Regions from separate parts of the Marinobacter fonticola genome, predicted to be linked through region 3. Evidence: predicted binding sites of a transcription regulator. Region 3 holds the regulator's gene; each other region holds the start of a gene.
The links. Region 3 encodes sigma-54, which starts transcription at its own class of promoters, with help from an activator protein. Its sites were predicted from a motif close to ANTGGCATNNANNTTGCTNT; they were not measured.
Positions count from the first base shown of each region.

Region 1: FXO11_RS01110 (CmpA/NrtA family ABC transporter substrate-binding protein) is a predicted target of sigma-54. The motif match lies at 2,160-2,179, and genes of this name have one in related genera.
Region 2: FXO11_RS10940 (flagellar basal body rod protein FlgF) is a predicted target of sigma-54. The motif match lies at 3,769-3,788, and genes of this name have one in related genera.
Region 4: FXO11_RS14690 (PEP-CTERM sorting domain-containing protein) is a predicted target of sigma-54. The motif match lies at 1,859-1,878, and genes of this name have one in related genera.

Region 1 is NZ_CP043042.1:241,510-246,857, forward strand. It holds gene FXO11_RS01105 (ABC transporter permease) at 1-594, opposite strand, end outside; gene FXO11_RS01110 (CmpA/NrtA family ABC transporter substrate-binding protein) at 615-1,982, opposite strand; gene FXO11_RS01115 (CmpA/NrtA family ABC transporter substrate-binding protein) at 2,410-3,582, opposite strand; gene FXO11_RS01120 (ANTAR domain-containing response regulator) at 3,888-4,505, opposite strand; gene FXO11_RS01125 (nitrate reductase) at 4,928-5,348, shown strand, end outside.
Region 2 is NZ_CP043042.1:2,468,035-2,473,382, forward strand. It holds gene flgJ (flagellar assembly peptidoglycan hydrolase FlgJ) at 1-295, opposite strand, end outside; gene FXO11_RS10925 (flagellar basal body P-ring protein FlgI) at 304-1,401, opposite strand; gene flgH (flagellar basal body L-ring protein FlgH) at 1,398-2,072, opposite strand; gene flgG (flagellar basal-body rod protein FlgG) at 2,102-2,890, opposite strand; gene FXO11_RS10940 (flagellar basal body rod protein FlgF) at 2,974-3,729, opposite strand; gene FXO11_RS10945 (flagellar hook protein FlgE) at 3,849-5,348, opposite strand, start outside.
Region 3 is NZ_CP043042.1:2,992,781-2,998,128, forward strand. It holds gene lptB (LPS export ABC transporter ATP-binding protein) at 1-411, shown strand, start outside; gene FXO11_RS13325 (RNA polymerase factor sigma-54) at 796-2,316, shown strand; gene hpf (ribosome hibernation-promoting factor, HPF/YfiA family) at 2,470-2,778, shown strand; gene ptsN (PTS IIA-like nitrogen regulatory protein PtsN) at 2,834-3,301, shown strand; gene rapZ (RNase adapter RapZ) at 3,363-4,253, shown strand; gene FXO11_RS13345 (HPr family phosphocarrier protein) at 4,250-4,519, shown strand; gene mgtE (magnesium transporter) at 4,683-5,348, shown strand, end outside.
Region 4 is NZ_CP043042.1:3,289,474-3,294,821, forward strand. It holds gene FXO11_RS14685 (methyl-accepting chemotaxis protein) at 1-993, shown strand, start outside; gene FXO11_RS14690 (PEP-CTERM sorting domain-containing protein) at 1,083-1,718, opposite strand; gene FXO11_RS14695 (VanZ family protein) at 2,263-3,231, shown strand; gene FXO11_RS14700 (ATP-binding protein) at 3,359-3,778, shown strand; gene FXO11_RS14705 (NAD-dependent protein deacetylase) at 3,844-4,734, opposite strand; gene FXO11_RS14710 (MarR family winged helix-turn-helix transcriptional regulator) at 4,904-5,348, shown strand, end outside.

The DNA of each region.
Region 1 (5,348 bases), 1.8 Mb from region 3:
GATCATCGAGGTGATGAAGGCTTTCTCGAACATGGGGTCGTCGCTGACGTAGGTGGCTGAAACCACCATCGTCACCAGCGGCAGCCAGGCCAGGGGCGAAACCGGCTTAAAGATCTGGATGATCGGATTGGCCGCGGCGGAGAAATAGCGGTTCAGGCCGATCAGCACGCCCAGCGGTACCGCAATCAGTGTGGCCAGGAAGAAGCCCGCCAGCACCGTCACCAGGCTGGTGCCGATCTGATCGAAGAACGTGGGCGCGCCGGGGTAGGGCCGGATGAGGGTTTCCGCATCCGGGTTGTCCGCCAGGATGCGTGCGTTACGCGTTTCCTGCATTTCGACGAATTTAGCGGCACGGTCCTGTTCGTTTTCGTGTTCCTGCCAGAGCGCACCCGCTTGTTCCCAAACATTGGCGGGCGTGGGAAAGTTGCCCAGCGACGTATTGATCTGGGGCGCGATCAGCTGCCAGGCGATCAGGAAGAGCGCGATGCCGAGCATCGGCAAGGTCACGGATTGCAACAGCACCTTGCCGGTCAAGTCCGGATAGCGGCGCCGGATCATCTGTAGCAGCGGATTCGAGGGTGTCAGCGTGCTCATAACCGTTCTCCAGAACCCCGTTACAGGGTCTCTTTGCCTTTGAGTCCAATCTCGAAGCTGTCGATATAGGCGTTCGGCTGTTTGGGATCGAATGCCACGCCGTCGATCAGCTCACCCTGATGGGGCCGGGTAAAGTTCTCTGCATCGAAGTCGGGAAAAGCGCTTGCAGGAAGAGTGCCGTCCGCAATCAGCGACTTCGCGGCCTGTTCATAGATGTCGGCGCGATAAACTTTTTTGGCGACATCCATGTACCAGTCGTCTGGCTTCTGCTCGGAGATCTGGCCCCAGCGACGCATTTGCGACAGGTACCAGATGGCATCGGACGGGTAGGGGTAGGTGGCAAAATAGCGGAAGAACACGTTGAAGTCGGGGACTTTGCGCACGTCGCCCTTTTCATACTCGAAGGTGCCGGTCATGGAGTTGGCAATCACTTCCTCGTCGGCGCCGACATAGTTGGGGCGGGCCAGCATCTTCACGGCCTCTTCGCGGTTGGCGTTGTCGTTCTCATCCAGCCAGTGCGCGGCGCGGATCAGGGCGCGTAGCAGGTGCAGGTGGGTATTGGGATTCTTTTCCGCCCAGGACTGGGTCACACCGAAGACTTTTTCCGGGTTGTTGGGCCAGATTTCGTAGTCGGTGATCACCGGTACGCCAATGCCCTTGAACACGGCCTGCTGGTTCCAGGGTTCGCCCACGCAGTAGCCCTGAATGGTGTCCGCTTCCAGGGTGGCCGGCATTTGCGGTGGCGGCGTCACGGAGAGCTGCACATCGGCTTGCAGCGTGCCGCTGGAGTCGCCCTTATGGGGGGCGTAGTAGCCCGGATTGAGACCGCCGGCGGCAAGCCAGTAGCGTAACTCGTAGTTGTGGGTGGAGACCGGGAATACCATACCCATCTTGAACGGGCGCCCGGAGTTGCGCTGCTTCTCCACGACCGGTTTGAGGGCGGAGGCGCTAATCGGATGCTGTGGCAGGCCTTCGTCATTCTGAGGGAGGTGCGCCTTCATCTGGTTCCAAACATCGTTGGAGACCGTAATCCCGTTGCCGTTGAGGTCCATGCTGAAGGCAGTGACGATATCGGCCTGGGTGCCATAGCCGATGGTCGCGCCCAGCGGCTGACCGGCCAGCATGTGCGCGCCGTCCAGTTCGCCGGTGATGACACGGTCGAGCAGGACTTTCCAGTTAGCCTGGGCCTCGAGTTCGACGAACAGCCCTTCATCCATAAAGAAGCCCTGTTCCCAGGCGACCGCCAATGGCGCCATGTCCGTCAGCTTGATGAATCCGATTCTCAGCTCCGGCTGTTCGGGTGGCCCAATCTCTTGCGCGCTGGCAGGCAGGATCTGGGACGTGCCGAGCGCCAGTGCCAGTATTGCGGTCAGGGTACGGCTAGCCATGCGTCTCTCCTCGATTTTTAATCGTGTCGTGAGTTCTTTTTTCAGGCCAAAAAAAAGCGCCCGTCCCCGGGGGAAGCCGGGAACAGGCGCCAATGCCTGCAGATCGTATCGTCAGGTTAAAACGATTCGGCGTCCGCCACAGGGCGAGGCTCGGTACGCGTCATCGTCAATTTAGTTAAAGCAGGGGGCGTGCCAACAAAATTAGTTCATATAAAACTGTGGGTTATTTGGCTTTGACGCGCGGCCAGTCTGCGTTTGCGAGGCCTTTATGGGTCAGTTGTCTAAAAAATGCACCACGGCCGGGCGAAGGCAGGTTAGAACGGCAAGATAGATAGGCAGGGTAGAAAGGCAGGATAGGCAAGAAGTATGCGAAACGGGAATTTGGGAGAATTAACCGAAGCATCGGCTATGAAAGGCGGGTCGTCGGTCAGCCGGGCCAGCGGTGAATATGCTCGCCCAGTAGGCTATCACCGGCTATGTTCACCGGACCCTCATCGCCCTCGAGTACATAAGGCAAACGATGGTGGCCTTCGGTCTTTGCGTCGATAAGCGGCGCGTCGATACCCACGGAGCGGGCGGCTTTGCGGAATAGCGCCGGTTTGACGATGCTGCGAATGTCCGCCGCCGTCGGTTCTTCCAACTGGCCCCAGCGTGCCAGCCTTGTGGCCAGCCAGTGGGCTTGGGATAGCCAGGGAAAGTTGGCGCTGTCGCGGAAGAAATGCTGGTGCAGGCGTGGGTGGAACAGCGAGAACGGGTGGCCGTCCAGCGCTTGAACCTGATTGCCTAGATAGCGTTCGTCGGACAGGATGTCCCGCAGCGCCCCGTGGTGGTCGGGATTATCCAGCCATTGGCAGGCGCGCAGCAGCACACGAATCAGGCGCTGATGGATTTCGGGGTGTTGATCGGCCCAGTCCTGGCGCATCCCCAGCACTTTTTCCGGCGAGTTCTGCCAGATCTGATGACCGGCATGGAGAATGACACCCAGGTCCTGCCATTCCAGCAGGCTGTTCCACGGTTCGCCGACACAGCATCCTTCGATGGCACCGGCGCGGAACGCATCCAGCATTTGCAGAGGCGATACCGGTACGATTTGCAGATGATGGCGTGCTTCCGGACCTGCCGCCGCGACCCAGTCCCGCAGCTGCAGATCATGGCTGGACCACGGCGCTACCGAGGCCAGCCGGATTGGCGAATCCCGGCGCCGGGCAACATCTATCAGCGCTCTCGCCGAAGCCAGCGGGGCGTCGGGCGTGGCGCCGCAGTCGACCAGCTTGGAATAAAGGGACGTGGATACGGTAATGCCGTTGCCGTTGCGGCTGAGCACCATGCCCGTGGCAATCGGTGTGCGCGGGCGGTCTGTCGCCAGCGACATGGCCAAAGGCATCGGCGCCAGCATCTGAGCGCCATCCAGCAAGCCAAAGGATATCTTGTCGCGCAGTGACGCCCATGACGCTTCCCGAACCAGTTCGACGTCCAAACCTTCGTGAAAGAACAGGCCCAGCTCGCGGGCAATGATCAAGGGCGCGCTATCCAGCAGCGGCACGAAGCCTAACCGGACGGTGAAGCCTTTATGCCTGCGAAACGGTATGGGGTCGGTCATGGCCTGAACCGGTCCTTTTCAGGTTTCATTCGGATGCGCCAAGCTAGTGTGCCGTGCGGTTAATTCGCTGATCTGCTGCGCGTCGCTGACGGCGCTGGACAAGGCGCCAAGCCGCAGGCGGGGTGGTTCCCCGTCAAGGTTTGGGAACGACGGCCCAGCGTCGTCAGCGACGCGCCCTTCGGGAGCCCCTGAGAGCCGCGTTGCGATGGCTCGATTTGGAACCACCAAACCTTCGCCACCGCGTCTTGCTCTCAAAGCTCTCAGGGGCTCAGTAGATCAGCGAATTAACCGCACGGCACACTAAGTCAGGAGGCGCGTTTCATTTTATCGGCATCCTTGCCTCCGAACATGGCAATCACGCGCTCGGCAATCTGGCCGATGCGCTGGCTGTGATCCATCGCGGCTTTTTGCAGCACCCGATAAGCCTCGTCTTCGTCGCAGCTCTCGCGCTTCATGATGAGACCTTTGGCGCGATCGATCAGCTTACGCTCTTCCAACGCCGTACGGGTTTCTTCCAATTCCGTCCGCAACGCCTGGAAAGCCTCAAAACGTGCAACCGCGGTATCGATGATCCCACGAACATGCTTGGGCTGCACGCCATCGACGACGTAGGCACTCACGCCCGCGCGCACGGCGGCCTGAATGGTGTTGCGATCACTTTGCTCCTGGGCAAAGAAGATGATCGGGCGCGGCGCGTGAGCGTTCAGGGTACTCATATTTTCCAGCGTGTCGCGGTCCGGCAGGTCCATATCGATGATTACCATGTCCGGTTCATCACGGGCGACGGCGGCGGTCAGGCCGGTGGCATCCGGACGCTGGCTAATGACGTCATGGCCTTCGTCGACCAGAGCCTTGCGCACGATCGCAGCGCGGTCGGCATCATTATCGATTAACAGAATTCTCAGGGGTTGGAAATCATTCATGGCAACGTCCTCGGTGTTTCTGTACGAGGTAAAAGCAATAAACTGACCAAGCCTGTTGATCTGTAGTCTAACTGGTTGATTCGATGACTTTTTTGAATTATTCAGCGGCACCGTACGAGCCTTGAGAAAGGCGCCGATACTGCTCGCTAGTGGGTCAAAAATTGGGCTTATGCACTGTTTTGGCGTGTCGGCAGAAATCGACTGCCCTGTTTTCGTGGACTTACGGCTGGCCCCTAAATTGCTTCGTTTACCGCACGGTCTATAAAAGGAACCGGCAATGAAGCCCGATCTCCCTGTCGCCGACTGCGGTCTGCGATCCGGGCGTTCGGGCTTTTTTATGGCTTTTTGCCGATTCACGCATTTTGTGTCTTTGGGTTTTTTGCCCGGGGCGAAGACGATTAAGAGAGGTGCCCGTGAACGACATGCCCGACTCAGTCTGCAAGACCACCTGCCCCTATTGTGGTGTGGGTTGCGGCGTCGAGGCCCGCGCCGGCGAGGCGGTCCAGGGCGACAAGGAGCATCCTGCCAATTTCGGCCGTCTGTGTGTCAAAGGTTCGAGCCTCCACGAGACGCTGGGTGAGACCGGCCGTTTGCTACATCCCAAGGTGAACCACCAGCGGGTGGATTGGCCGGCGGCCAGCCGAGCTGTGGCCGCGGCCATCCGTGGGTCTATTGAAGAGCACGGGCCCGAGTCCGTGGCTTTCTATCTGTCCGGGCAATTACTGACAGAGGACTATTATGTCGCCAACAAGCTGGCCAAGGGCTTTATTGGCACGCCTCATGTGGACACCAACTCGCGGCTTTGTATGTCGTCGGCGGTGGCGGCCCATAAGCGGGCGTTCG
Region 2 (5,348 bases), 520 kb from region 3:
GGGCCAGGACATCGGAAAGCCCGAGGCCCTGCTGCTGGCTCATGGACAGCGTCAACTGGTTGTCGAACATCTCTTGGTAGAACTTCGACTGACTGCTATTGAGGTAATTGCCCTCGGCAAACACGTCGTTCACCGAGCGCATGGACTTCAGCATCTGGGACATGAACAGGCTCTCGAACTGCTTGGCCACCTGCTCCAGAGCAGCCTTTTTATCCGTGCGCGCCTGGGTCTTCAGCGCGTTGAGGCCGCTGAATTCGGTATAGAACTGCGCACTGTCGAGACGAGAGCTCTGCATCACAACACCTAGATGACGATCAGCTCGGCGCGCAATGCACCGGCCTGTTTAAGCGCTTCCAGCACAGCCATCACGTCACCGGGGGCTGCGCCAACCTGATTAACCGCCTGAACGATTTCGTTCAGCGTTACCGCCGGACCGAACTTGAACATCCGTGCCGGTTCCTGGGTCGTGGTAATCGTGCTATCCGGTGTCACCACAGTGTCGCCCTGTGCAAAGGCGTTCGGCTGGTTGACCTGGGGGTTCTCTTCGATGGTCACCGTGAGGCTGCCATGGGTCACCGCAGCCGGACTGACCTGCACGTTTTGCCCCACAACAATGGTGCCGGTACGGCTATTGATCACGACTTTCGCGGCCTCTTGTGCCGGGTCGACCTCCATGTTTTCCAGCACCGATAGGAAGCCCACCCGCTGGGAAGGATCCCTCGGCGCCTTGACCGAAATCGATGTCGCGTCATGGGCGTAGGCCATCTCCGGACCCAGGGTTGTGTTGATGGTTTCAACGACCCGGCGAGCGGTGGTGAAATCCGGGCGCAGCAGATCGAAGGTAATGGTATCCCCCCGGCTGAACGGCGAGATGACTTCGCGCTCGACCGAGGCGCCATTGGGAATACGCCCCACACTCGGAACGTTGACGGAAATGCGCGATCCGTCCTGCCCGGACGCGCCGAAGCCGCCGACGACCAAACTCCCCTGGGCCATCGCGTATACCTGGCCATCGGCACCCTTCAGCGGCGTCATCAGCAGGCTACCGCCGCGCAGACTGTCTGCATTGCCGATGGACGACACGGTGATGTCTATGTCCTGACCACGCTTGGCAAACGGCGGCAGACTGGCGTGAACCGTCACAGCGGCCACGTTGTCCAGCTTGGGGCTGACACCCGGCGGCAATGTAATGCCGAACTGGTTCATCAGGTTGCGGAACGTTTGGTCGGTGAACGGCGCCGAATCGCCGGTGCCATCGAGACCCACGACCAGGCCGTAACCCACCAACTGGTTCGAACGTACACCCTGTACCCGCGCCATGTCCTTCAGGCGATCAGCCAGTACCGGCTGGACCCATACGGCGAATGCAATGAACGCAATAAATGCGCGTAACGATTTCATAGCGGGAACCACTCACTGTTGAAGAAGCGCGACATCCAGCCTTGACGGGTGGCCTGATCGAAATCGCCGGTTCCGCCATAGGCGATACGGGCGTCAGCGACACGATTGGAAGAAATCGTGTTGTCCGGGTTGATATCCTGGGGACGCACGAGCCCGGTCAGGCGGATGTACTCGTCACCGTTGGTGAGCGACAACCACTTCTCGCCGCGGATACGCAGAATGCCGTTGGGATACACCTCGGTGACCGTGACCGTGATGCTACCGTTCAAGCTGTTGCTTTGATCGGCCTGGGCATCGCCTTCGAAATCACGCTCGAACTTGGGGTTGGTGCCCAGATTCAACTTGTTGAGTCCAAGGATACCGCCGTCGTTGAAGTTGACCTCGCTGTCCTTGGTAATACTGCTCTTCGCGTCCTTGGAGGCTTGGGTCTGCTCCTCAAGCGTGATCAGCAGGATGTCGCCGACGTTGAGAGCCACCGTGTCGCCGTAAAAATTGAAGTTACGGGAGGTCTGATAGATCGCGCCGGAGGACGGATCGCGCTGCATCATGGACTGCGCCCTGACCGGGGCAAACGCAGGATCGTCGGGTATCGCCCGTGGACGGCTGACCGCCTGGCAGCCCTGCAACAGGGCCAGCGATACGATCAGAATCGGTGTGAATCGGAGTTTCATCATTTAACCTCCCTTCCCGTCACGCGGCCTTAGCCAACGTTCTGAGATAGGAACTGGAGCATCTGGTCGGTGGTAGACACCACCTTTGAGTTCATTTCGTAGGCGCGCTGGGTGGTGATCATGTTCACCAGTTCTTCCACCACCTCGACGTTGGACGATTCAGTCATGCCCTGCTCGATGGTGCCGAGACCGCCAATACCCGCTTCACCTTCCTGGGGGTCGCCACTGGAGTTGGTCTCGCGGAACAGGTTGTTACCGACGGCCATCAGGCCCTGCGGGTTGACGAAGTCCACCAGCGTCACTTCACCGAGCTGCACCGGAGCGGCCTGATTTTCGATGACGGCAGAGACCGTGCCGTCGGTTCCGATGGTGATGCTGGTGGTGTTCTCCGGCACGTTGATATTCGGCTCCAGCGGATAACCGTTGGCGTTGACAACGTCACCGTCCGCGTTGAGCTGGAACTGCCCGTCCCGGGTGTAGGCGATCTCGCCATCCGGCAGCAATACCTGGAAGAAACCGCGGCCGTTGACCGCCATATCCAGCGGCTGCTCGGTCACCTGCAGGTTGCCCTGGGTGAACTGCTTGGCGGTGCCCACCACACGCACACCGGTACCGAGCTGCAGACCTGAGGGCAACTCGGAATTTTCGGTGGACATGCCGCCTGGCTGACGGTTGATCTGGTACAACAGGTCCTGGAAAACGGCACGGTCTCGTTTAAAGCCCGTCGTGTTCACGTTGGCCAGGTTGTTGGAAATGGTGGACATGTTGGTGTCCTGCGCACTCAAACCTGTTTTGCTGACCCAAAGTGCTGGATGCATTGTTTGTCTCCTGCATGGAATCGATCGTCGAAGCGGCGAATTGTTGCCGCCGTCCGATCATTCTCTCCGGCTAAATCCGGCTATTAACCAAGGTTCTGCAACAGCCGTGCCGTCGCATCGGAATTACTTTTCGCGGTTTGCATGACCTTCACCTGCATCTCGTACTGCCGTGCAAGCTCAAGGTTGGAAATCATTTCCTCCACCGCGTTGACGTTGGACGCTTCGAGAAACCCGGACTGCAACCGTACGCTCGCATCCAGTGGTTCGGCACCGTCGATGGCCTGATCCGGCTTGCGGCGGACAAAACCGTCGGTTCCTTTCATCAGCGCATCCTGGGGCGGATTCACCAGCTTCAGGCGATCCACTTCCACCAATTGATCTGGCGGTCCACCTACGGGCACGATCGAGACAGTGCCGTCCTGGCCGATCACCAGGCTGTCGTATGGCGGTAACGCAACCGGGCCGCCGTTTCCGAGAACGGGCTCACCGGTTGCGGTACGCAACATGCCGTTGACGTCGACGTTCAAACTGCCTGAGCGGGTCAATACTTCTTCCCCCGTCTGCGCCTGAACGGACAGCCAGCCTTCCCCGCCGATGGCAACATCAAGCGCTCGGCCGGTTTCCATCATGGCGCCGGCAGAAAGATCGGTGCCCGGGCGCTCGGTCATGGCGTAGGCGCGCGTCGGGAAGTGCTCGCCGAAGACCGGCATGCTGCGGGCCTGGGCGAAGTCCCGTTTAAAGCCTGTGGTATTAACGTTCGCCAGGTTATTGGCATGCGCCTGCTGCGCCAGCATGGTTTGCTTGGCGCCGGACATACCGATAAAGATGGATTTATCCATGGGAAAACTCCTGCCGGATTTTTGACTCTTGGTAGAGTTAAAGCAGAAGTCGTGCCAGAAAATCGAAAAGCAGCAACAGCCGTGAGTTCAGAGGCTCACGGCTGTTGTGGAAGGCAGGTTTAGCGGAGGTTGATAATCGTCTGGGTGACGGAATCCGAAGTTTCGATGGTCTTGGCGTTGGCCTGGTAGTTACGCTGGGCGATGATCAGGTTCACCAGTTCCGCCGAAAGATCGACGTTGGACTCTTCCACCGAACTCGCCTTGATCGACCCCAAAGTACCCGTATCCGGTGCCCCAATGATCGGCTGTCCGGACTCGAAGGTTTCTACCCACGAGGTATCCCCCGTCGGTGAAAGGCCATCGGTGTTATTGAATGCCGCCAGAGCCACCTGCCCCAAGGACTTGGACTGTCCATTGGTGTAACGGGCAAAGATCACCCCCTGATCGGAGACATCCAGCCCGGACAAACGCCCGGTAGAGTAACCGTTCTGCTGCTGGTCATTGACCCCGAAGGATGCCCCGTATTGCGTAGCGTCCCCCAGGTTCAAGACAAAGGCCGAACTCGTGGGCGGCTCCGGAATGGGGCTCACGACGTTACCCGGGTTGATAGGCGGACCATCGGCGCCATTGGGATCGCCCGCGGCATTTTTCGGTACCCAGTCGGTTACGATAATCTCGCCATTGGTGTTGCCATTGATCGACTCCAGGGAACCGTCCTGGTTAAAGAGAGCGGTGTAAGGCGACTGGTCAGTGCCCGCAACCATTTCACCGTCGATTTGCAGATAAACAGACCATTGGCTTTGCCCCACCCCGTTTCCAGGGGATTGGTCTTTGACAAAGAATTGCGTCAACTCATGCGAGTTGCCCAAGCTATCGTAAATGGTCGTAGACGTAGCGTGATTATACGTGCGCTGGTCGATCGGGTTGAAGGCGTTGGTGACGCTTGGATTGGCAGCGCCATTGTTAAAGTAGGCCACGATATCGGAGCCCGCATCGGGCGAGGTAGCGCTGTTGATGCTGTCGTCGGCCGACAGGCTCATCAGGAAACCATCGGTTGCAACGGAGCCGCTATCGCCGGAAGCAACGCTGTCAAACGACGTGCTCAGATGCTGACCGCGGCTATCACGTAAAACCAGATTACCACCGTCCACCTCAGCACTGACGGAAGACAAGCCAGGCGCGGCCGTAATCGCGGCGGCAAGATTTTCTAAAGAGGCAGGCGACCCCACATCGCCGCTGTCGAATGTGACATCGGAAGCACCGGCAACCGAGACGCTAAACTGAAAATCGGGTTGACCCAAAGCATTGTTCAACTGGGTCAGATTCGCCCCGCTAATACGCTGCTCGGTGCGTGCCGACGCATTAATACCTTCGATACCGTTTAATAACTCGGCCAGGTAATCTGCACCCTGTCCAGGCGTCAGTGCCGTAGGCAAGGTTTGGGACTGCGTAGTGCCATCCTGATAAGTAAGAGTAAAAGATTCTCCAAGGATAGCGCTGGTCTCTGCGGCAGAGGGGTTAGACCCCTCTCCCCCGATCAGGAAGGCAACCCGGTTTTCGAGTACGGTCTGCCTTGAGTCCAGATTGACGTCGGTCTGCAAATTAGTCGTCCGCCGCGG
Region 3 (5,348 bases):
CGCAAGGGGCTGTCCCGTGCCGACCGGGAAAGCCGACTCGAAAACCTGCTGGAAGAATTCCACATCACTCATATTCGCGACAGCATGGGCATGTCACTCTCCGGCGGCGAAAGACGGCGAGTGGAAATTGCCCGCGCGCTGGCTATGGAACCCGCCTTTATCCTGTTGGATGAACCTTTTGCCGGCGTGGATCCGATATCGGTCAGCGATATCAAGCAGATCATCCGTCACCTCCGGGACAAAGGTATTGGCGTGCTGATTACAGATCATAACGTGCGAGAGACCCTGGATATCTGCGAAAATGCCTATATCGTCAGTGGAGGCCACATCATCGCCTCCGGACATGCCGACGACATACTGGCAAATCAGCAGGTCAAGGAAGTTTATTTAGGCAACGAATTTCGCCTGTAACAAGAATCGGCGTGAGATGAGTTCAACTGATGCCAAACGCAGTACAGAAAGCAATACAGAAGAGCAAAAGCACTCACAGAACCACAGCCCGGCATCTTGTCTGATGCTTCCATCTTGTCTGATGCTTCAAAGGGGCTGGCTGTCGCATATTTCTGCGAAAACGCTAAACTCGAAACATGGCCGTCCGAGTATGGGCTCAAACATCGGCGGCCAGAACGTTGTCATCTGCACACCCATGGCAGTAAACTTCGGCAAAGAAATTGCTTGTAGAACTAAGTCGCCACTTTCTAAGTCCGGGATCAATGCCCTATAACTCCGGGCGCGACGTGGTTCGGCAAAAAATTAACGCCGAGAGCATTAGGGTGACGGGATAAATCAATGGTAATGAAAGCTTCGCTCCAGCTTAAGCTGGGTCAGCAGCTCACCATGACACCGCAGTTGCAGCAGGCCATACGCCTTCTGCAACTGTCGACGCTGGATCTTCAGCAAGAGATCCAACAAGCGCTGGACTCCAACCCGATGCTGGAAACCTCCGAGGAGGAGGAAGGCTCGGACACGTCCGCCGAGAACGAAAACAGCAGCAACGAGGCTGAATCCAAAGAGCAGAATGATTCAGACTCCCAGCAGGAAGACAATAGCTGGGATGAACCGAGCGAAGAGCCGGATTGGTCTGCCGACAACCAGCAGGACATCCCCGACGATCTCCCGGTCGATACAGCCTGGGACGACATCTACCAATCCGCACCTACCTCAGCCTCCCGCGGCGACGACGAAGACGACAGCGACTTTGAGTCTCGCAACTCACCGACAGAAACCCTCCAGGATCACCTGCTCTGGCAACTCAACCTGACGCCCATGAGCGACCGCGACCGCGCCATTGCACACGCGCTGCTGGATTCGGTGGATACCCGCGGCTACCTCATCACGAGCGTCGAGGATATCCACGCGGGATTGGAGGACGAAGCCGACGAGGACCCTCTGGAACTGGACGAAGTCGAGGCGGTCCTGCGCCGGCTCCAGCATTTCGATCCGCCGGGGGTTTTTGCCCGCGATCTGCAGGAATGTTTACTGATTCAGCTTAACCAGTTGCCGCATGACACGCCCTGGCTACCGCAGGCGCGCCTGGTCATCAGTCACTACATCAACCTGCTGGGCAACCGTGATTACGCTCAACTCCTACGCCGCAGCCGCCTCACCGAAGAACAACTCAAGGCCGTACTCGCGCTGATCCAGACACTGAATCCGCGTCCGGGCGACTCCATGGAGCAAGGCGAACCCGACTATGTGGTGCCGGATGTGGTGGTGAGCAAATCGAAAGGCCGGTGGCGCGTCGAACTGAACCCGGAAATCGCCCCTCGGATCCGGGTGAACGCCGGTTACGCCGCGCTGATCCGGCGGGCGGACAGTAGCGCCGACAACACCTATTTGCGCGATCAGTTGCAGGAGGCCAAGTGGTTTATCAAGAGCCTACAAAGCCGTAACGAAACCCTGCTTAAAGTCGCCACCCGTATTGTCGAACATCAGCAAGGCTTTCTCGATCATGGCGAGGAGTCGATGAAGCCTCTCATTCTGTCCGATATCGCCCAGGCGGTCGGCATGCATGAGTCGACCATCTCGCGGGTCACCACCCAGAAGTACATGCATACGCCCCGCGGCATTTTCGAGCTGAAGTATTTCTTCTCCAGCCACGTCAGCACGAACGAAGGCGGGGAGTGTTCGTCCACGGCAATCCGTGCCATGATCAAGAAACTGGTGGCGGCGGAAACGCCAAAGAAGCCGCTTAGCGATAGCAAAATCGCCGCCCTACTTGGCGATCAGGGTATCAACGTCGCCCGGCGAACAGTTGCCAAATATCGCGAAGCCATGCATATACCGCCGTCCAACGAACGTAAACGATTGGTATAACGCAAATACGGATACAGCGTAAGACCGTTATGAGGGACAGCCGCCCTCAAGTCCGGGCGGCCAGACATAATTTCAGGCGTCCGCCGCACGCGACGGGCTCAACATCGGGCGCGCTCTTAAGCGCCCGTGCATGTCGACAAGTAGGAGAAGCCTATGCAACTCAATATGTCAGGTCACCATGTCGAATTAACCCCTCCCCTGAAAGAGTATGTGTCTGAAAAATTTCAAAAACTTGAACGTCATTTCGACCATATCAGCAACTGTCAGGTGACCCTGTCCGTGGTAAAACTCCGCCATACCGCTGAAGCCACGCTGCATGTCGTCGGCGGGGAGGTTCACGCAAAGGCTCAGAACGAAGACATGTATGCGGCGATCGATTCGCTCGTGGACAAACTTGATCGGCAGATCCTGAAGCACAAGGAGAAGACGGTCGACCGAATGCACGGCGCAGCCAGTCGCTAGCCGCTTCATTAAGCGTCAATCGTTATCCGTTTCATATTAGGAAAGCATTCCATCCATGACGGAAACACCTTTAACCATACAGTCCATCCTGGTTCCCGAGCTCACCCTTAGCGGTGTGCCGGGAACCAGCAAGAAGCGAATCCTGGAATTGATCGCCGAGCATATTGCTCGGCGCTATCCAGAGCTTGAGGAAGCCCAGATTTTCAACAATCTGGTCTCCCGCGAGCGCCTGGGCAGCACAGGCATTGGCCAGGGTATCGCCATTCCTCACTGTCGCCTCGAAAACTGCAACCACGTCATTGGTGCGCTTCTGACCCTGGAAGAAGGCGTTGCCTTCGATGCCATCGACAACCAGCCGGTTGATTTACTCTTCGTGCTGATCGTGCCAAAGGAGGCAACCAGCGAACATCTTGAGTTGCTCAGCCAGTTGGCCGAGAAATTCAATGAACGCACTTTCTGCGAGCGCCTGCGTCGATGCGAGGATGCGACCCAGCTTTACGAGGCCATGACGCAGTCGCAGTAGCTGAGTATTCGCACGGGCCATAGCACCAATCCAGACAGGGCATCCCAAGTTAAGGCATAGCATGAAACTGATCATCGTCAGCGGTCGTTCAGGCTCGGGGAAGAGTACGGCCCTCCACGTTCTGGAAGACCTGGGCTTCTATTGCATCGACAACCTACCCATTGGATTGTTGTTCCCACTGACAGAAGAAGCCAGCCAGGCTTCACCGCGCAGGCTCCGCAACATTGCCGTCAGTATCGATGCGCGCAACCTGGCGGGCGAAATCGCCAACTTCGAAGCGATCCACGAACGCCTGGAAGCCACCCAGCTGAAGGTCGAGATTATCTTTCTCGACGCTACCGATCAGTCGCTACTCCAGCGTTTTCACGCCACCCGGCGTAAGCACCCGCTGAGTGACGATCGCACTTCATTGCGCGAAGCCATCGCCGGCGAGAAACGTCTACTAGAACCCCTGGCTCGTCTCGCGGACCTTTACATCGACACCTCCGAGCTCTCGATGTATGAGCTACGGGACATGGTCAAACAGAGGATCGTAGGCCGGCGGGAGCAAGAGTTGGCACTGCTGTTCCAGTCATTCGGCTTCAAACATGGCGTGCCGGTGGACTCGGATTATGTCTTCGACGTGCGCTGCCTGCCCAACCCCTATTGGGATCCCAGCCTGCGCAAGTTTACCGGTGTCGATACCGAGGTTAAGGACTTTCTCGAGCAGCAACCGGCAACGCAACATATGCTGGATGACATAAAACGCTTCCTGGAAGCCTGGCTACCCGCTTTCCGCGAAAGCAACCGTAGCTATATGACCATTTCCATCGGCTGCACCGGGGGACAGCACCGCTCGGTCTACATGTGCGACCAGCTCGGCGCCTACTTTGAAAGCCAGTACAGCAACGTCCAGGTCCGTCACACCGAATTACCCCACTTGACGGCCCAACCCGCTCAGGACACCCCATGATCCGCGAGCCCATCACCATCATAAACAAGCTCGGCCTTCATGCCCGAGCCGCTGCCAAGTTGGTCAGCACGGCGTCGGCGTTCAAAAGCAAGGTATTGATTGGAAAGGACAGCCGAGAAGTGGATGGTAAGAGCATCATGGCGGTCATGATGCTGGCCGCCAGTTGCGGCACCGAGATCGAGCTGGTGATTGATGGCGCTGACGAATGCCAGGCCCGAGACGCGCTCGTCGATCTGATTAACGACTACTTCGGCGAAGGCGGATAACGGCGACATCGGTGGAATTCACCTATACTGATCTCTCACGTCTGCAACGTAAGTCCGCTATAATACATCATTTTCTGAAGCGGCAACCTCCCGGGAGTGACTAACTAACTCTCAGTCTTAAGCCGCCTTTATGGTCAACTCGACCCGATTTCGTGGGTGATTCATGTCCGACGCACTCGAAAACAGCCAGGCCCGGCAGCGCCTCCGTACGCTCGGTGAAGCGCTGGACAGTGGTGCCCTGCAACAGGTCGCCCGCATTCTCAATGGCGGCCTGAGCCCGAGTGACATTGCCCACCTGCTGGAATCCTCCCCGCCGCGCCAACGGGCTTTGCTCTGGAATCTGGTGGATAAAAGCCTGGAGGGGGAAGTCCTCCAGTACCTGAGCGACGATATTCGTAGCTACTTCCTGAGTAAGCTCAACGCTCAAGAACTGGCGTCTATTATCGAAGACTTCGAATCGGATGACCTTGCCGACCTGCTGCAGCAGCTACCGGATACGGTTATCCAGGAAGTCCTCGACACCATGGACGATCAGGATCGCCAGCGTGTGGAGGAAGTCCTGGCCTACCCGGAGGACACCGCCGGTGGCTTGATGAATACGGACACCATCACGGTGCGTCCGGATCTCAGCATCGATGTCGTCCTGCGTTATCTGCGCCGCCACCGGTCGCTGCCGCCTATGACCGACAGCCTCATTGTGGTCAACCGGCGCGACGAATACATCGGCGTTATGCCTATCACCAAGATGCTGGTTTCCAGCCCCAGCGCCACGGTGCGCGAGGTCATGGACACCGATATCGAGCCGATTCCCGTTACCATGGCCGACACC
Region 4 (5,348 bases), 300 kb from region 3:
GTCACCAAACCACTAAACCGCGTCAGCGACTTGATGCGGGAAATTGCCGAGGGTGAAGGCGACCTGCGCCAGCGCTTACCGGAAGACGGCAACGACGAGCTCGCTGAACTGGGCCGGCGCTTCAATGCCTTTACCATCAAGATCCAAAACACGATCCGGGAGGTCGGCGCAACCACAGACCAGGTGGCCTCCGCCGCCGAAGAGCTTAGCCGGGTCGCGGTCGAGACCCGCGCTTCGGTACAGGAGCAAGGCTCGGAAACCGACCAGATCGCTTCCGCCATTAACCAGATGGCGGCGACGATCCAGCAGATCTCAGGCAACGCCAACGAAGTTGAGAGCGCCGCTTCCGATACGGACCGGATGGCGAAGGACGGTGGGGCCACCATTGCCCAGGCCCAGGCTGCAGTGAATCAACTGTCGGAAGAAATCGAAGACACGGCCAGTACCATCAGCGCATTGGCACAGAAATCAGACGATATTCAGCAGGTTCTGGACGTGATTCACGCGGTCACCGAGCAGACCAATCTGCTCGCGCTCAACGCAGCTATCGAAGCGGCACGCGCTGGCGAGCATGGCCGTGGGTTTTCGGTGGTCGCGGACGAAGTGCGCCAGCTGGCAAAACGCAGTGCCGAATCGGCTGATCAGATCCGCAGCATGATTGAAGGTTTCGTCACCGAATCTCGGGCAGCCGTAGAGCGTATGAACGCCTCGCAGAATCGGTCCGGGGAAACAGTGGAACGCATTAACCACGCCACATCGGCGTTGAACACGATTGAAAATTCGGTGGGCCATATCCACGATCAGGTCACACAGATCGCAACAGCAGCGGAAGAGCAAAGTCAGGTCGCCGAAGAGATTAACCGCAACGTGGTTAGAATCGTTGAAGCGGCTCAACGTAGCGATACTGGGGTGACGCAGACCAACGATGCCAGTCAGGAGCTGGCTCGCCTGGGCGAGAACCTAAGGGACTTGGTAGGACAATTCAAAGTTTAGAGTCTATCAATATCTAAATAGACGCAAAAGGCGCCGACCCGCAAAGCTGCGGGTCGGAGCACACGTGCTAGGTCTGCAAGCTCTGAAGCTTATGCAGCAGACTTACGACGGGCTGCAGCGCCCATGCCTAGCAGACCCATGCCGAACAGTGCCAGAGTACCGGGCTCGGGTACTTCAGCTACCGCAGCAACGTCGGTCAGACCAACGACGATGTCGTTAAAGTCGCCGTCGCCGTTAGCTTGGTCTTCGAAAGCAACAACCAGGTTAGAGCCGAACAGGCCTTCACCAGAAGTACCTACGGTATCGTAGATCAGGGCCGGATCGAACGATGCGTTCATGTCCGGATCTGAGAAGTACTTGTTGCCGTTACCATTATCGATGTAGAAACCGAAAACGTTACCAAGCTGCACCTGATTACCTGTGGTCAGGTTGGTCGCCAGACCGGTAGCCAGATCGAAAGTCACCGTGGCACTTGTGTTAATGTCCGTGCCACCAGTAAACAATTCAAGCTCTTCGCCAGTGTTCTGGTCGAAGATACCGAACGAGTTGCCGCTTGCCAGGTTAGCGTACTCAGCAAGCAAGGTGACGTTGGTGTCATCGAGATCGCCATCGGTATCAGTGAGAGTGACATAGCTCGCACCAGTATCGGAGTACTTGCCATCCGGTACATCAGCGAATACCTGATCGCCGCTATCGGTTTTCAGATCGGCCAGATCTGTGGGCACTGCTGCGACACTGCCTGCAGCTAACATAAACGCTGAACTTACGAGTAGTTTTTTTGCGAACATCATGTCCTCCTGGACTTACTCCATTTCATGTGACTCCCCGCCGATGAAAAGTCATAAACGGGAAACGCTATCCGAGAGTAGCAAGGGCAATGCCAACTCTCTCAAACGCCCGCCCCAGGCCTTTCTGAACTTTCGTTAATAGTCAAATCGTTAAAGATTCAAACACATCGATTAAAGTTACACATGAAACTTAATGCCTTGTTTTTACTTATTTTTATTTTTATCTATCTATCGCGTTTTAAACATAAGTTAAACCTTGGTCTCAGATGGCTGTTAAATTCGTTGCTTTAGTATCGTCAAGTAAGCTGACACCTGGACAGTCGACCGCTCTCGCGGTATTAAGTGGCTACTCTCCGGGACTTAAGAAGCCTCCGATGGCCCTTAGGGTCAACACCAAAGGTCAACAGATCGGATGCCTGATCAGCCCAACTAGGTCCGGTCGCGAATGGATCGGCCTGCGGTCCAGTTAACAGTGAGTCTTATGCCGAATATCGCCACCCTCTTTACTACTCCGCCATTCCGGCGCATCCGGATCCTCTACGCCACCATTGCGCTGTTTTTGCTGCCTCTGTTCTTCATGGGCGGCCCGGACTGGACATCCGGTCCACTTTTCAAGGCAGCCTGGAATCTGGGGCATATTCTCTTCTTCGCCCTCTTCACGCTCGCGCTGCAGCCGCAGGATAGGCTCTCAGGCGTTCGCCTGTGGTTGGGCATGACGTTGGCAGTTATTGTGGCGGGCATCGTCATCGAATGGCTGCAGGGCAACCTTGGCCGTCAAAGTGACTGGCACGATATTTTGCGAAATCTGGTGGGCACTTGGTTGGTATTGGCTTGGGTGAAGCAGCCCGCCGGCCAAACCTACGGTGCCCGTCAGTCCCGGGCCAGAGCTATACGCTGGCTCCTACGCGGCATCGCCCTGGCGCTACTGGCCGTAGAGCTCACGGCAGTGGCCGCAGTGGCCCTACGGCAGTATCACATTAGCCAGCAATTGCCGACGCTCTACGATTTCAGCCAGTCGAACCCACTGCATTTCTGGCGAGGCAACGTGTATCGCTCAACCGAACATACGTTCGAGAACGATTTCAGCCTACGCATCGAACTGGGAACGAACTTTTACACCGGCGCTGCCTTGGATAACTTGCCGGACGACTGGCGCAACTATGAAGCCCTGGTTGTGACGATATTTAATCCGGAGCGGACGCCGGTGGACATGACTCTCCGCGTCAACGACGTTGTTCACGACCGCGGGCGCAATGCCTATAATGACCGCTACAACAGGCGATTGCCGCTACAATCCGGCATGAACCGCGTGCGCATCCCGCTGAGCGAGATCCGTGACGCTCCGGCATCGCGTACCATGGACATGGACGAAATACGCCGTTTAGTGATTTTCACGACACAGCTCGAGCAGCGGCGCGAATTGTACCTACAGGAGCTGTCTCTCGACTGACCCGGGCGCGCGTGCACGGCACACTAGTTCGGCGCAGAGCTTTACTTGTGTAAATGCAACGCTGGCTATCCTATGCAAACTATTGCCTTTGTTGCTCTACAACGATTGAAATTATTTCCAAACGACTATGACGACAACCAATCTGAGCTTTCAACTGACCGACACCAAGGAATTACCCACTGCGCTCAACTGGCTCGACGGACACTTCTCCGAAGCGGGTGCCGATGCGGGGGTCAATGCCGATCTTAAACAGTTGCTGAACGCTCAAGTGCAGGACGTATTCAGCCATCACGCTCATGAGCCTCGCAGCGTCGAAATGCACGTGGAACTGGAGCTGGATCGGGGGCAGGTTTTGCTAAGGCTGATCGATAACGGCCAACCGTATAATCCTCTGAGCAATGGCCTGTCGGCGAAAAACCAGGGAGGAGCGTCAAAGAGCTGCAGTTGCGGCGCGGTATTAATTCAAGAACTCACCGATGCACAATCCTATCGTCGCCGGCACGAGCATAATGTTCTGGAGTTGACCCGCCATTTTCTGCCGGGCTAACACGTCCTTCTGCCCAAGCTAAAACGCAAGATGTATGGTTAGCGCCCCCGAGCAACAACTCAGTTTTAAAGGGCGTCCAACGCCACTTTTAGCGTCTCGCCAATCCGTGCGTTGAGCTTCAGGCTTACCAGGTCGTCGGCCCGGGTGCGACCGATGTTCAGCGTCGCCACCGGCTTTTCCCACTCCCTGGCGTAACGGCAAAAGCGGAAACCGGAATACACCATCAGCGAAGAACCAACGACTAACAGGCCATCGCTGGCCTTTAGGGTATCCAAGGCAGACGTTACGCGCTGTTTCGGCACGAAGTCACCAAAGAAGACCACATCGGGTTTGAGGATACCGTCGCAATTGGGGCAGTTCGCGACCTGAAACTTGCTGAAATCCACATCCAGATCCGCATCGCCGTCCGGCGCGGTGGCTGCGGTGTAGTGACGAAAAGCCGGGTTCAGGTCGCTGCAGCGGGCATGGACTTCGTCGCGATCGCAGCGGTAGCCGCAATCCATACAGATCACCTGGTCTGCGCGACCATGCAGATCCAGCACCGACTCGGCCCCCGCACGCTGGTGCAGGCGGTCCACGTTTTGGGTCACCGTCAGGCGCGAGTGGGCTCGGCGCTCCAGCTCCGCCAGTAAGAAATGGGCCGGGTTGGGCTGGGCATTGCGCATCACCGGCCAGCCAATGAGGCTGCGCCCCCAGTAACGCCGGCGGGTGTGGTCTTCGGTCATGAACGCTTGGTGCTGCACCGGTTGCTTACGCTTCCAAGCACCGTCGCCGTCGCGGTAGTCCGGAATGCCGGAATCGGTACTGACACCTGCGCCGGTAAGCACCAGCAACTTGGGGTGGCGGTCGATAAATTCGGCCAGCCGTGCGCCCGCCTCCTCAGGTCGATGCAGCTCAAGGGGTGGCAGATCAGCAGTCATGGAACGCGGTCTCGCGGAATAAGCGTCTAAAACCATATTACTACTTTAGTGATCGTTGCCCCGTCCGCCAAGGTCGTTTTGGCGTATCGGTATCGGTAAATGCCGCTAGTGCAGCGTCTGAATCATCTTCACAATGTTGCTAGAAACTTGGCATCCCATTAGTTTGCGCGATAAATTAACGCCATATCTTTCTGGGGAGCCTCCGATGTCCAAGAACGACGAATGCGATGAATTGAGACTGGAAAACCAGCTCTGCTTTGCCCTGCATTCCACGTCTCTGATGATGACCAAGGTGTATAAGCCCTTTCTCCGGGAATTGGGCCTGACTTACCCGCAATACCTGGCCATGCTGGTTCTATGGGAATCTAACGGACTTACCGTAGGCGAAATGAGTCAACGCCTGTTGACCGATCCGGGATCCCTCACTCCACTGCTAAAACGTCTGGAAGCCGAAGGCTTAATCAAACGCACCCGCCGCCCCACAGACGAGCGTGTTGTCGAGTTGCGACTGACCACTGATGGCCAGCAGCTACGCGAAAAAGCACGCGCAGTACCGAGTTGTATCGCGGACGCCAGCGATCGGAGCATCGAACGTCTGATGGCTCTGAAAGAGGAACTGGTGGCTCTTCGCAATAACCTGCAGAGCGCCC